Regions from separate parts of the Staphylococcus sp. AS1337 genome, predicted to be linked through region 2. Evidence: riboswitches for the same ligand, from Rfam matches in the RefSeq annotation. Region 2 holds a riboswitch; each other region holds the start of a gene.
What was found. A riboswitch is a leader RNA that binds a small molecule or an ion and turns the genes downstream of it on or off. The one in region 2 is predicted to bind S-adenosylmethionine.

Region 1 (3,187 bases), on a different contig from region 2:
AATCCCAGGCGATATACGCGATGAACAATTTAACTATGATTTAGTTGAAACAGCTTATAACAAACTTGGTGGATTAGATAATGTAACGATTGTAGCAGGACACCAGCAATATAGAAACAACCTTAAAGGCTTTGATACTGAATCATTTACTGAGACATTCGAAACAAATGTTTATCCTATTTTTTGGTCAGTTCAAAAAGCAATTGATTATTTAGAACCTGGCGCAACGATTACACTGACTTCATCTGTACAAGGTTATAATCCAAGCCCGACCTTACATGATTATGCCGCTTCCAAAGCAGCTATCATTTCACTTACCAAGAGCTTATCTGAAGAATTAGGTAGCAAGGGAATCCGTGTAAATTGTGTAGCACCAGGACCATTCTGGTCACCACTCCAAATTTCTGGTGGACAGCCCCAATCTAAAATTCCGACTTTTGGCCAAAAAGAAGTGTTAGGTAGAGCAGGGCAACCGGTTGAACTTTCGGGTGTGTATGTACATTTAGCAGCTGAGGAATCAAGCTATACTACAGGTCAAGTTTATGGCGTGACAGGTGGTACTCAATTAGATTAGAATTGATGGAGTAACGAGACAGTAATTTAATTTAACTATAGTGTTTCAATGTCTCGGTGATACTAAGCATAAGGAGGGAGGGATACATTGATATCCTACCTCCTTATTTTTGAAAGGTAAGGTAATCATTTATGAAAAAATTTAAAGCAGATGCTTTAACCAAAAAACAAAATTATAAATTATTAAGTGGTAGTGTGATACCTAGACCCATCGCATTTGTTACTTCTCAAGATAAAGATGGGCATTTAAATGCAGCGCCGTTTAGCTTTTTTAATGTTGTTAATAGTGCACCTCCAATGATTATGATTTCTACAGGACGTTCTGAAGGGAAGCGAAAAGACACTTCTTTAAATATTGAGGAAACGGAATCATTTGTAGTACATATTACAGATGAAGCTACAGTCGAGCAAATCAACCATACAGCAGCCCCTTTGACACGTAACCAAAATGAATTAGAAAGAACAAGTCTTAATTGTGTTGACTCTGAATTAGTTGCAGTACCTGGTATCGAACAAGCTAAAATTCGAATGGAATGTAAGTTAGATAGAATTATTCCGTTAGGTGACTCTCAAGAAGGATCTGATTTAATTATAGGTGAAGTAGTTATGTTTCATATTGATGAATCAGTTTATTTTGAAGATAGTAAAATAGACGTTGACGCACTTAGTGCTGTAGCTCGTTTAGCTGGTAATGATTATGCTTCTTTAGGTAATAAATTTACTATCGAACGTCCTATGAAGTAAATATAAAGCGATTAAATAAATAACATAAGCTCTATTGAAATAATAGATGTTGAAGGAATTAGATAATGAAATCGTTTGTTAAATTGTTTTCTGTCCAATTCCATATTTGACGAATTACAATTAATACTGTACTGTAATAAAATAAAATAATACCTTATCAAGAGAAGTGTAGGGACTGGCCCGATGATACTTCGGCAACATGATGATGCGTGTGCCAAATCCAGTAGCATAATTCATGCTAGAAGATAAGAATGAATCAAGTTTACTCTTTCTTCTTAATTTAGAAAGAGTTTTTTTATTTTTAGGACTTACAAATAACAGAAGGTTGGGTTCTGTTTTAATATTTAGGAAAGTTGGTTATGTATGGAGGAGACAAAAAAAGGTAACGCATGGGCCTTGATACCTTTAATCGTATTTGTTGGTATGTTCTTAGGTGTGGGTATTAGTACAGGCGACTTTACTACGATGCCACTGAATGTAGCTATATTAGTAGCTTCTATTGTTGGATTAGCGTTAAATAGAAAAGAATCATTTCATAAAAAAGTTGAAGTTTTTACAAAAGGTGCAGGACATTCCAATATTATTTTAATGATGTTAATTTTCTTATTAGCAGGCGCCTTTTCTCAAACGACTGAAGATATGGGTGGCGTGCAGTCGACGGTTAACTTAGGGTTATCATTAATACCAGAAAATTTAATTATCGTCGGACTATTTATAATATGTATGTTTGTATCTTTATCAATGGGGACGTCTGTAGGGACGGTAGCTGCTATAGCACCAGTTGGTTTTGGTTTAAGTCAAGCTACAGATGTTTCGGCAGCTATCACAATGGCTACTGTTGTTGGTGGAGCTATGTTTGGTGATAACTTATCAATGATTTCTGATACTACGATAGCTGCAGTACGTACTCAGAAAACGAAAATGAGTGATAAATTTAAGGTGAACATAAAGATTGTTTTGCCTGGCGCGATATTTACTATTATTGTTCTTTGGTTTTTAACAAATGGTGCACATATAGATGCAAATAAAAGTTATGATTATGATCTTATTAAAGTAATTCCATACTTATTTGTGCTTATTTTAGCATTAATAGGTGTAAATGTAGTTATCGTATTAATCGGTGGCATTGTACTTTCTGCAATTATCGGATTAATCTACGGTTCATTTAGTTGGACAGGTTTATTAAGTTCTATATCCAAAGGTATTATCGGTATGGAAGATATAGCGATTATTGCATTGCTCATTGGTGGTTTAGTAGCATTGATTCAACATAATGGTGGTATTACTTGGCTATTAAATTTTGTACGCAGTAAAGTGAAATCTAAACGTGGTGCAGAATTAGGTATTGCTGGCTTAGTCAGTGTTGCAGATATATCGACAGCAAATAATACTATTTCTATATTAATGGCAGGACCATTAGCAAAAGATATTTCAGAGGAATATGATGTGGATCCGCGTAAATCAGCTAGTATTTTAGATATGTTTGCGAGTTGTTTCCAAGGAATGCTGCCATATAGTCCTCAATTGATTGCTGCTGCAGGTGTGGCGTCTATATCTCCATTTGAATTGGTGCCTTACGCAATTTATCCAATGATACTAGGCGTTTGTGGACTTGTAGCAATTTTCTTTAGATTACCTAGATTAGATAAAAAGTAATTAAGATACATTGCAACATCAAGTTGGGCAATGATTTTTAAGCTCTAAATAGAGTAGTGGAGTTATATGTTAATAAACATGATTAGATAACATTTGAAAATTGTTGATATTCATTGTGTTATTTAATACCAATAGACTATAATCTAGATTAAATTTGAGTTCGGGATGTATGAATGTCCTGGGCTCATTCGCTATTTTAAATAAGCAGTATGTT
Region 2 (3,187 bases):
AATAATGTTGTTAATACCACTGTAATGACTGCTGTTAAACCAAATGATTCAATAGACTTATGCCATAAGATAATGCCTGGAATTGTCGCAAAGATACCTAACACCAGGCCTAACGGAGGTAATATATGTAAAGCTAAAGCCACTACGATTAGCGTTAGTATACTAAGCACAGTTACTTTAGGATATATTTTTGAAAACAATTTCGCCACTCCCATACTATTTTTGACTATAACTATTATTTTAACCTCTTTAAAACTTTTATACAATTATTGGCAATCCAAATACAGAAGATAACGATATACTATACTTTTCAAAATTATAAACTTATAAATGACTGAACTAATCAACACTTCACGGTATTACATTTCTAATACTACTACTTCTCGTTTCACTTTACGCCACCACAACTTAAATACTTGTACAAAAAAAGGATGTACTATATATATGTCAGACTACCCTCCCCCTATCGAAAGTAGTCATATAGCTTCATCCTAGAAATTAATATAATAGAGTTGTTAAATCATTTTCTTTTAATTTTATATACTTTTAAGAAGTGATATAGATTAGGTGCCCAGTCATTAAAATTCAATAAGAAACCATCATGACCTACGTTATCTGGGACAAAGAAATGTTTGTGATATTTAAAACGTTTTCCCACGGCACGCACTAAGTCATCTGGATATAACAAATCATCTGTGAAGCCCATTGTCATTACTTTAGTATCTAGGTTACTAAACACTTCATCTACATCATCGCGTCCTCTATCTACGTCATGGCTATCCAAGACGTCTAGGAGTGTTAAATAGCATAAAGAATCAAAATGATTCATAAATTTATTGCCTTGATGTTTTTGATAGGTTACAACTTGATCTGGTGAGAAACGTTTATCGTAGCTTTTAGACGAACGGTATGTTAAAAACCCTAACTGCCTTGCAATACTCATCCCCTCTTTATTGTCTAAATGAATGGCCTGTCTCGCTATCTCATTAAACGCACGACTATAGGATGATGTTTTATCTGTAGCTGCGAGAATCACTGCTTTTTCAACATCAAATTTACGATTATATAATAATTCTATGGCTTGCATGCCACCTAACGAACCGCCGATTAATATGTTAATCCTTTCGAAACCTAATGTTTCAATGCCTAATTCTATGGCACGTACGATATCTCTTAACGTAAGTGTCTCAGGAAACTTTGGATCTGTTAACGCAGAACTTGAACCATAAGGGCTTCCAATAACATTAAATGTCAAAAATTGGTAATCATTAATCGGCATATAACCACCGTCAATAATCCCTCTCCACCATCCAGGATTTTCATTTGTACCATACGTTAAGTGATTACCTGTTAAAGCATGACAGACCACTACGAGTGGTTGCCCTTTTAATCCTACATGTTCATAACGTAGTTTTAAGTTTGAGATGAATTCACCTGACTCCGTTTTGAATGGCCCTAGTTCTAGTGTATCAACCGTATAATTCGTCATGTTTTACCTCCTACTTAGTAAAAAAACTCCTCACTCATAAAATAAGTAAGAAGTTAAAAGTACTTATCATTCGAGTGTATCGATGGTATTAGCACCGTACTTTATAAGCCGGTTGCTGAAGCGTCCACGGGCCAAGTCCCTCAGCTTCTCGAAATAAGATTTGATTTTAATTGTATTAAAGATAAGCTCATTAATTAAGATAAAATTAAAATGTTAATGTAATCTAAAATATCTTAATTTTCTAATTATTTATAGTTTAACGGATAATATAACTTACTTCAATAGGATTGTTTAAAATACCCAACGTAACACTGCCATAATGACAATGCCACTAAGTATAGTGATTGTTAAGCTGCGTGATATCACAGCAATGATAATAGTCGGGAGCATCGTTATTAAGAATGGCACGTTAAAGCTATAACCCATGACATCTTCTTGTTGCTCTATTAATCCATCGATAATTAAAGCAGTAAATAATGTAATTGGTATAAATGATAGCCATTTAATAACACGTTCAGATAACTTTATTTTAGTTATCAAAATAAAGGGAATAATTCGTGTGAGCCATGTTACCACACCACATAACACGATAATTGTTAACATATGTACCGTCGTTGTCATCGTTCCATCATCACTCCAATCAGCGCTGCAATAGTTGAAGCTAATATGATAGCCAAATATGAAGGCATAAACAAGCTTAAACTAAGCATCATTACAATCACACATATAATCAATACAAAATATATGTTTATCTTCGAGCGTCTAATCGACTCAAATTGCGAGACAGCTAAGAATATAAACATAGCGGTAATTGCAAAATCTAATCCTAGTGCTTCTGGTTGATGTATGTATTTACCAAAGACTGCACCAATAATACATGCAAATGTCCAAAAAACATATGCTGTTATATTTAATCCATGCAACCAACGATCATTAATCTTCTCACCTTTTAAATGTGGTGTAATAGCTACACCGAATGTTTCATCTGTTACTAATGTAGAAAGACCGATCCTATTTAATAAACTATAGTTTTTATAACTTGGCGCAAGCGTCATACTTAATAAAAACATTCTTGAGTTCACAATGAATGTCGTCAATATAATTGCAGATATGGGCGTGCCAGAAATAACAAGCGCACAAATAATAAACTGTGCCGCGCCCGCATACACTAGCAAGCAAAGTAAAATAATTTCCAACATACTAAATCCCGATGCCACTGCAACAATTCCAAAAGACAGACCAACACCAGCATAACCTAACAAAGTAGGAATACACGCTTTTACACCTTGTTTAAAAGTAACATGCGCCTCATTGTCCATTTTTCCACCCTCTCACCTCAAACGCTAAAAACAGTAAACCCATTCTAATATAATAGCATAAAAGTAATCAATACCTTTAGACATCGGTTTGTGTGACGTTAGTCTAACGTATGTCTTGAAATATTGTTAATACAGTTATTTAACTATTTCAGAATCTTGTGTTATTTATTAGACCACCCTTATAAACTCCAGTACTTTCAATCAAATTAACTATTTTAATAGTGCGTATTTTATGTATTTCTTATACTCAACTTTTACACCTCCCCTACCCTCTCTATACATATAAAAAAGTGCGTAGCTAATACTTTAACTACGCACTTTTAATAATTTATTTAATAGGACGGATGACTGTTTTACCACCCATATATGGAACTAATAC
Region 3 (3,187 bases), on a different contig from region 2:
TCACTATCACGAATAGGTCCAATAGGTGCATGCATAAGTGTTGTTACGCCCGATAATACAGTAATCATTAAGTATTTATGCCACATGCCTTGTTCGACATTTGTATGTAGAATAAATTCAGCTTTTGTGCCTGAAAATGCCTGTTCAACATATTTAGCACGATTGCTTTCAGTACCGTTTAATTCCCCAAAAAAGAGTTTATCAAATTGACTGGTTTGAATAATCTCCCCAGTACTATCAAGTGTTGTTTCTATAATGCAGTAGCCACCCATGATTTTATTTTTTCCAAAAGCGTTTTGTAATTTAGGGACATGTGCAACGCCATTAAGTAGTGGAATAATTAAGGTGTTATGATCTATAAATGGTTTTAAATCTTCAATAGCATGATCTAAATGATAAGACTTTGAAGATAATAGCACGATATCAAAAGGTTCGACACGATCATCTTTTGTGATGAGTTGTGGATTAAAATGATAATCGCCTTTTTCACTATGAATGGATAAGCCATTTCGTTCTAGATATGATTTGCGTTTGGGCCGTACTAAAAATGTAACATGCTTGCCAGCCTCAGCTAAGCGACCACCAAAATAACCACCAATTCCGCCAGCACCTAGTACCAATATACGCATCGACAACAACTCCTTAAAATATGTATAGTATATTTAATCTCTATATACCACTTTTCATTTCCTTCTACACATTGAAAATTAAATTATTTAGTTTAAATGTCTAGCTATACTATCTATTTATATTATTGTAAAATGTTTAAAGAAAATAAAAATTGTGCAATATAAAAGTGTATTGTATATAAAACTTTAGGAGGGGCTACAATGTCGTTAAAAAACGCAAAGAAATATCAATGGAAAGATATTAGCGGTAAAGATTTTTTTCTGCCAATCATTTATTTAGCTAGCAATTTTATATTATCAATCATAATTTTGGTCATATTGTTGGCAGTTAATATAAGTTTTGGTGGTAGTTACTTAGATAATGGAATTGATGAGTCGAGCTCTACTGCTTTGTTAATGGAGATTGGCGTTTTTATATTTATCATGATTATATGGATGTTGTTACATAAAAATAGTTATAAAGCTGAGTGGAAAAATGGGTTCAATAATATCAAGAAATATTGGAAACTCATTGTTGTTACATTTATTGTTATGTTTATATTTAAATTAATTTTTCCAGTATTAGTTGATGCATTTGCACCTGAACAATGGAAATTTGAAGAAACACAAAATGACTTATTGGTTCAACAAATGTTTAGTACACCATTTTCAACGATGCTTGCGTTCTTTTCTATTGTAATTATTGCACCGGTTACTGAAGAGTTTCTCTTCCGACACTTGGTAATTGGTGAATTAGGAAAGAAATTGAATTTTATAGTGATGTCAGTATTATCTGTAATTGTTTTTGCATCTCTACACGTAACAGAAGCGCAATCACCATTAGAAATAGTTATGTATCTCGTTATCGCTATAGGTATTGTATACATCTATTTAAAAACACAACGAAGTTTAGCTACTGCTATAGCACTGCATGCATTAAATAACTTTATTGCATATGTAGCAATGGTCCTTCTGTAAAGGTAAATAGCTTTAAGAGATTGTTGTTTCACATGGAACAGGATTGGATTAATAGACGTATTATTTAGAATTTTCTAAAAACTAATTGACTAAACATGAGTATAATGCTAGGATAAAAACATTGCAACTACATATTGATTTACTCTTATCAAGAGAGGTGGAGGGACGTGCCCTATGAAACCCAGCAACCGTCGTTATACGAAATGGTGCTAATTCACAAAAAGTTATCGAACTTTTAAAGATGAGAGAAGGTTTATACTTTCTCTTATAAAATTAAGAGAAAGTATTTTTTATTTAGTTTGAAATTAAAAAATTCATGAGGAGTGAAATAAAGTATGAGGAAATTAATTGTTTTAGGCTCATTATTAATATTAACGAGCGTGCTTGCAGCATGTGGCAATTCAAATGGTAAAGATGGGGACAAAAAAATAACAATTGCAGCTTCACCAGCACCACACGGTGAAGTGTTGAAACATGCGAAAGAAGAAATGAAAAAACAAGGATATGATTTAGAAGTTAAAACAGTTAATGATTATAAAGTACCTAATAAATTATTAGATAAAGGTGATGTAGATGCCAATTTCTTCCAGCATACGCCATACTTAAAAGCAGAAAAGAAAGACCACAATTATGATATAGAAGAAGTTGGAAAAGTATTTACTACGCCTATGGGTGTTTATAGTAAAAAATATAAAGATATTAAAGATATTCCTAAAGGTTCAACAATATACGTTTCTAACAATCCAGCTGAAGAGGGTAGATTCTTATCATTTTTTGTAGATGAAGGATTAATAAAGATTAAAAAAGGTGTTAGTATAGAAGACGCAAAATTTGAAGACATTGTAGAAAATAAAAAAGATTTGAAGTTTAATAATAAACAAGGGGCAGAATTCTTACCTAAGACATATGAAAGTAAGGAAGGCGCTGCAGTTATTATGAATTCAAACTACGCGTTAGATAATGGATTAACGCCACATAAAGATGCTATCATTAGTGAAACTGAGTCATCACCGTTTGCGAATATCGTTGCTGTGAAAAAAGGACATAAAGATGATAAAAAGTATCAAGCACTTATAAAAGTTCTACAATCTAAAGACATGAAAAAATTCATTAAAAAAGAATACGGTAAAGATGTAATTCCGTATGAAAAATAAATTATTATGAACAGATATCAGTAATAAAAAAGGGGTGTAGTTTATGTCTAAACTAGGCATTGTTGGATTAGGAAGAGTAGGTAGTCAAGTTTTAACAGATGTACAATATTTGAATTTATTTTCAGAGATTGTTTTGGTTGATGATAAAGATGAGATTGCAAGTGGAGAAGCTCTTGATCATAATCATTCGCAAGGATTATTTAACACTGCGCATATCAATATTAAAGCTGGAGATTATCAAGATTTAGCAGACGCTGATTTTATTGTGATTGCTGCGAGTGTACCAACAGATAAAAATGATGGTGATCGTACTTTATTAGCGCAAGGCAATCATGACATTATAAAAAATGTTATGAGCCAAGTTGCCGAGGTAACACAAGAAGCAATAATTATTTTGATTTCTAATCCTGTAGATTCGATAGTATACTTTGCTAACCAAGTAAACTA
Region 4 (3,187 bases), on a different contig from region 2:
CTGATGATGAAAAGTTAGATTTATTATCAACTAATGGTATGTTGGTCAAAAGACCATTAGCTATTTCTGGAGACAAAGTTACAGTTGGTTTCAAAGAAGATCAATATAAGGAAACATGGTTATCTTAATTCCTCTTTTGGAGATAGAGCCATCTCTTTAAATAGAGCCATCTCTAAAAGTTGAAATTATAAGTTGTGTTTGTAAACGCTTCATCTATTGTTATGAAAAGATTATAATAATATTAATATGCTAAGAAATAGTTGATTGTATGGTATGCATATGGCATCATTAATATGTAAAATCATTTAGGAGGGGATTCTCGTGGCAGTACCGAGTGAATTAAAATATTCTAAAGAACATGAATGGGTAAAAGTTGAAAGTAATACAGTAACAATTGGTATCACTGAATATGCTCAAGGTGAACTTGGCGATATCGTATTCGTTGAATTACCAGAAGTTGATGACGAAATTAATGAAGGCGACACTTTTGGTAGTGTTGAATCCGTAAAAACTGTTTCAGAACTATATGCACCTGTATCAGGTAAAGTAGTTGAATCTAACGATGAGTTAGAAGATAGCCCAGAATTCGTAAATGAATCACCTTACGAAAAAGCTTGGATGGTTAAAGTTGAACTAAGTGATGAAAGTCAATTAGATGAATTATTAACTGCTGAACAATATTCAGAAATGATTGGCGAATAACATAACACTTAACTCCATGATATAACTATCTTGGAGTTTTTTCTTATCATTGAGGCTATTGGAGAGTTAGTGATTTTATAAGTCTAACGAGTTCACCTCAACTTTAAAAAATGATAAATTATTTTATTATAATAAGAAATATTTTAACTATGTAAATTATGTTTATTGTCATCACGGATTGTGAAGAACTAAGTAGAAAGATTTACTATCAACATTTAGAGGGTGGATGTCATGACGATACTGAACCAAGCAATTGTTGTCGAAGGAAAGTCAGACAAGAAGCGTGTCAAACAAGTGATTGATCAACCTATAGAAATTATCTGCACAAATGGTACAATGGGTGTGGATAAATTAGATGAAATGATCGATACTCTATATGACAAACAAGTGTATATTCTTGTAGATTCGGATGATGAAGGTGAAAGAATACGAAAATGGTTCAAACGCTATTTAAGTGAAAGTAGACATATAAGGGTAGATAAACAATATTGTGAAGTTGCCCGTTGTCCTAAACCATATCTATCTAGAGTATTAGAAAAACATGGTTTTATAGTAAAGGATGAGGAAAGGGTGGCGAAAGCAAAATTGGATTATATAGCTGAGAGGGTAAGTTTATTAACATGAATGTAACAAGTGAGCAACGCGTTGACGTCAATAAATATATAAATGAAGATAAGTATCTTATCTTTGGGTATACACCAACATGTGGAACATGTAAGGTTTCTGAACGAATGCTGGATATTGCTAACGATATCTTACAATTACCTACAATAAAAATGGACTTAAACTTTCATCCTGATTTTAGCCAATCGTATGAAATTCAATCTGTACCAGTTTTATTAGTAATGTCAAAAGGCGAAGAGCAAAAAAGGATTTATGCATTTCAATCGGTGCCTTATCTGTTAGAAAATTTAAAATAGTTATTGACGAAATATTAGTACAATGGTAGGATTAAAAATAATTAAATAATGAAACTCTTATCACGAGAGGTGGAGGGATGTGCCCTTTGAAGCCCGGCAACCGTCTTTAAAAGAAATGGTGCCAATTCACATAAAGTTTTAAAACTTTAGAAGATGAGAGAAGCTATTTTGCTTTCTCTATACTTCGGTGAACATAGGGGAAGCATTTTTTAATTGAAGGATTAGCAACACAAGGAGGAAACAGAATGATTGAGTTAAATCAAATAGTCAAAAAGTACAAAACGAAAAAACAGGACGTACTGGCGGTAGATCATGTTGATTTAAGTATTCAATCAGGCTCGATTTTTGGAGTAGTTGGTTTTTCAGGTGCGGGGAAAAGTACTTTAATTAGACTTCTAAATAACCTCGAACAACCAACTTCAGGAGACGTCATTATCGATGGAGATACAATTGGTAAGCTATCAAAATCACAGTTAAGAAAAAAACGTCAAAAAGTGAGCATGATATTTCAACATTTTAATTTACTATGGTCTCGTACTGTATTAAATAATATTACATTTCCATTGGAAATAGCAGGAGTGCCTCGCCGTGAAGCAAAACAACGGGCAAAAGAATTAGTAGAACTTGTTGGACTGAAAGGTAGAGAAAGTGCATATCCTTCAGAGCTATCAGGTGGTCAAAAACAACGTGTCGGTATTGCGCGAGCGTTAGCAAATGAACCAACTGTATTGCTTTGTGATGAAGCGACAAGTGCGTTGGATCCTCAAACAACAGATGAAATTTTAGAATTATTATTGAAAATTAAAGAAGAAAGAAATTTAACAATCGTGATTATCACACATGAAATGCATGTTATTAGACGTATATGTGATGAAGTAGCTGTTATGGAAAACGGTCGTGTGATTGAACAAGGTCAAGTTTCCACAGTCTTTGAAAATCCACAACATGCAGTTACAAAACGTTTTGTTAAAGATGATTTAAATGATGATTTTGACGAATCTATTAGTGACTTAGTATCACTTAATAAAGATGATTATGTTGTACGTTTGAATTTCACAGGGAATAATGCCACGCAACCCCTAGTGTCATACATAACAAAAACGCATAATATCGATGTGAACATATTAGAAGCTAATATTAAACATACAAAAGATGGTTCGCTTGGATTCTTAGTGATTCAATTGAGCAATGTAAATTCAGAAAAATTCGAAAAGTTCAAAAACGACTTAGAAGCGCAACATGTTTCAGTGGAGGTGTTAAGACATGGGTAATTCATTGAGTGACATCCTCCGCGAGATGTTTACAATGCCAAACGTCAGCTGGGATGAAGTTTGGTTAGCGACATATGAAACAATTTATATGACAGTTATTTCGACAATTTTTGCCTTTGTATTAGGTTTAATATTAGGTGTATTACTATTTTTATCAGCTAAAAGTAAATCACCTATAGCAAGAGTTTTCTATAGCGTTGTTTCATTTATAGTTAACTTGTTTAGAGCGATACCATTTATTATTTTAATACTTTTATTAATTCCATTTACAAGTTTAGTGTTAGGCACGATTAG

Region 1: it holds a riboswitch for S-adenosylmethionine, as region 2 does, so the genes downstream of both, ACSUE0_RS11620 (Na+/H+ antiporter NhaC family protein) here and metX (homoserine O-acetyltransferase MetX) in region 2, are expected to answer to the same signal.
Region 3: it holds a riboswitch for S-adenosylmethionine, as region 2 does, so the genes downstream of both, ACSUE0_RS06830 (MetQ/NlpA family ABC transporter substrate-binding protein) here and metX (homoserine O-acetyltransferase MetX) in region 2, are expected to answer to the same signal.
Region 4: it holds a riboswitch for S-adenosylmethionine, as region 2 does, so the genes downstream of both, ACSUE0_RS09365 (methionine ABC transporter ATP-binding protein) here and metX (homoserine O-acetyltransferase MetX) in region 2, are expected to answer to the same signal.

Annotation. Positions count from the first base shown of each region.
Region 1 is NZ_JBOIHZ010000007.1:127,909-131,095, reverse strand. Features, by position in the region: gene ACSUE0_RS11630 (SDR family oxidoreductase) at 1-574, shown strand, start outside; gene ACSUE0_RS11625 (flavin reductase family protein) at 706-1,317, shown strand; SAM riboswitch class I at 1,469-1,569, shown strand; gene ACSUE0_RS11620 (Na+/H+ antiporter NhaC family protein) at 1,681-2,973, shown strand.
Region 2 is NZ_JBOIHZ010000001.1:231,485-234,671, forward strand. Features, by position in the region: gene ACSUE0_RS01090 (DUF2232 domain-containing protein) at 1-215, opposite strand, end outside; gene metX (homoserine O-acetyltransferase MetX) at 521-1,489, opposite strand; SAM riboswitch class I at 1,550-1,649, opposite strand; gene ACSUE0_RS01100 (AzlD domain-containing protein) at 1,781-2,110, opposite strand; gene ACSUE0_RS01105 (AzlC family ABC transporter permease) at 2,107-2,808, opposite strand; gene serS (serine--tRNA ligase) at 3,137-3,187, opposite strand, start outside.
Region 3 is NZ_JBOIHZ010000003.1:279,198-282,384, reverse strand. Features, by position in the region: gene panE (2-dehydropantoate 2-reductase) at 1-629, opposite strand, end outside; gene ACSUE0_RS06835 (CPBP family intramembrane glutamic endopeptidase) at 831-1,586, shown strand; SAM riboswitch class I at 1,729-1,834, shown strand; gene ACSUE0_RS06830 (MetQ/NlpA family ABC transporter substrate-binding protein) at 1,922-2,740, shown strand; gene ACSUE0_RS06825 (lactate/malate family dehydrogenase) at 2,784-3,187, shown strand, end outside.
Region 4 is NZ_JBOIHZ010000005.1:22,869-26,055, forward strand. Features, by position in the region: gene ACSUE0_RS09345 (arsenate reductase family protein) at 1-128, shown strand, start outside; gene gcvH (glycine cleavage system protein GcvH) at 322-702, shown strand; gene ACSUE0_RS09355 (toprim domain-containing protein) at 934-1,326, shown strand; gene ACSUE0_RS09360 (thioredoxin family protein) at 1,323-1,622, shown strand; SAM riboswitch class I at 1,677-1,782, shown strand; gene ACSUE0_RS09365 (methionine ABC transporter ATP-binding protein) at 1,868-2,893, shown strand; gene ACSUE0_RS09370 (methionine ABC transporter permease) at 2,886-3,187, shown strand, end outside.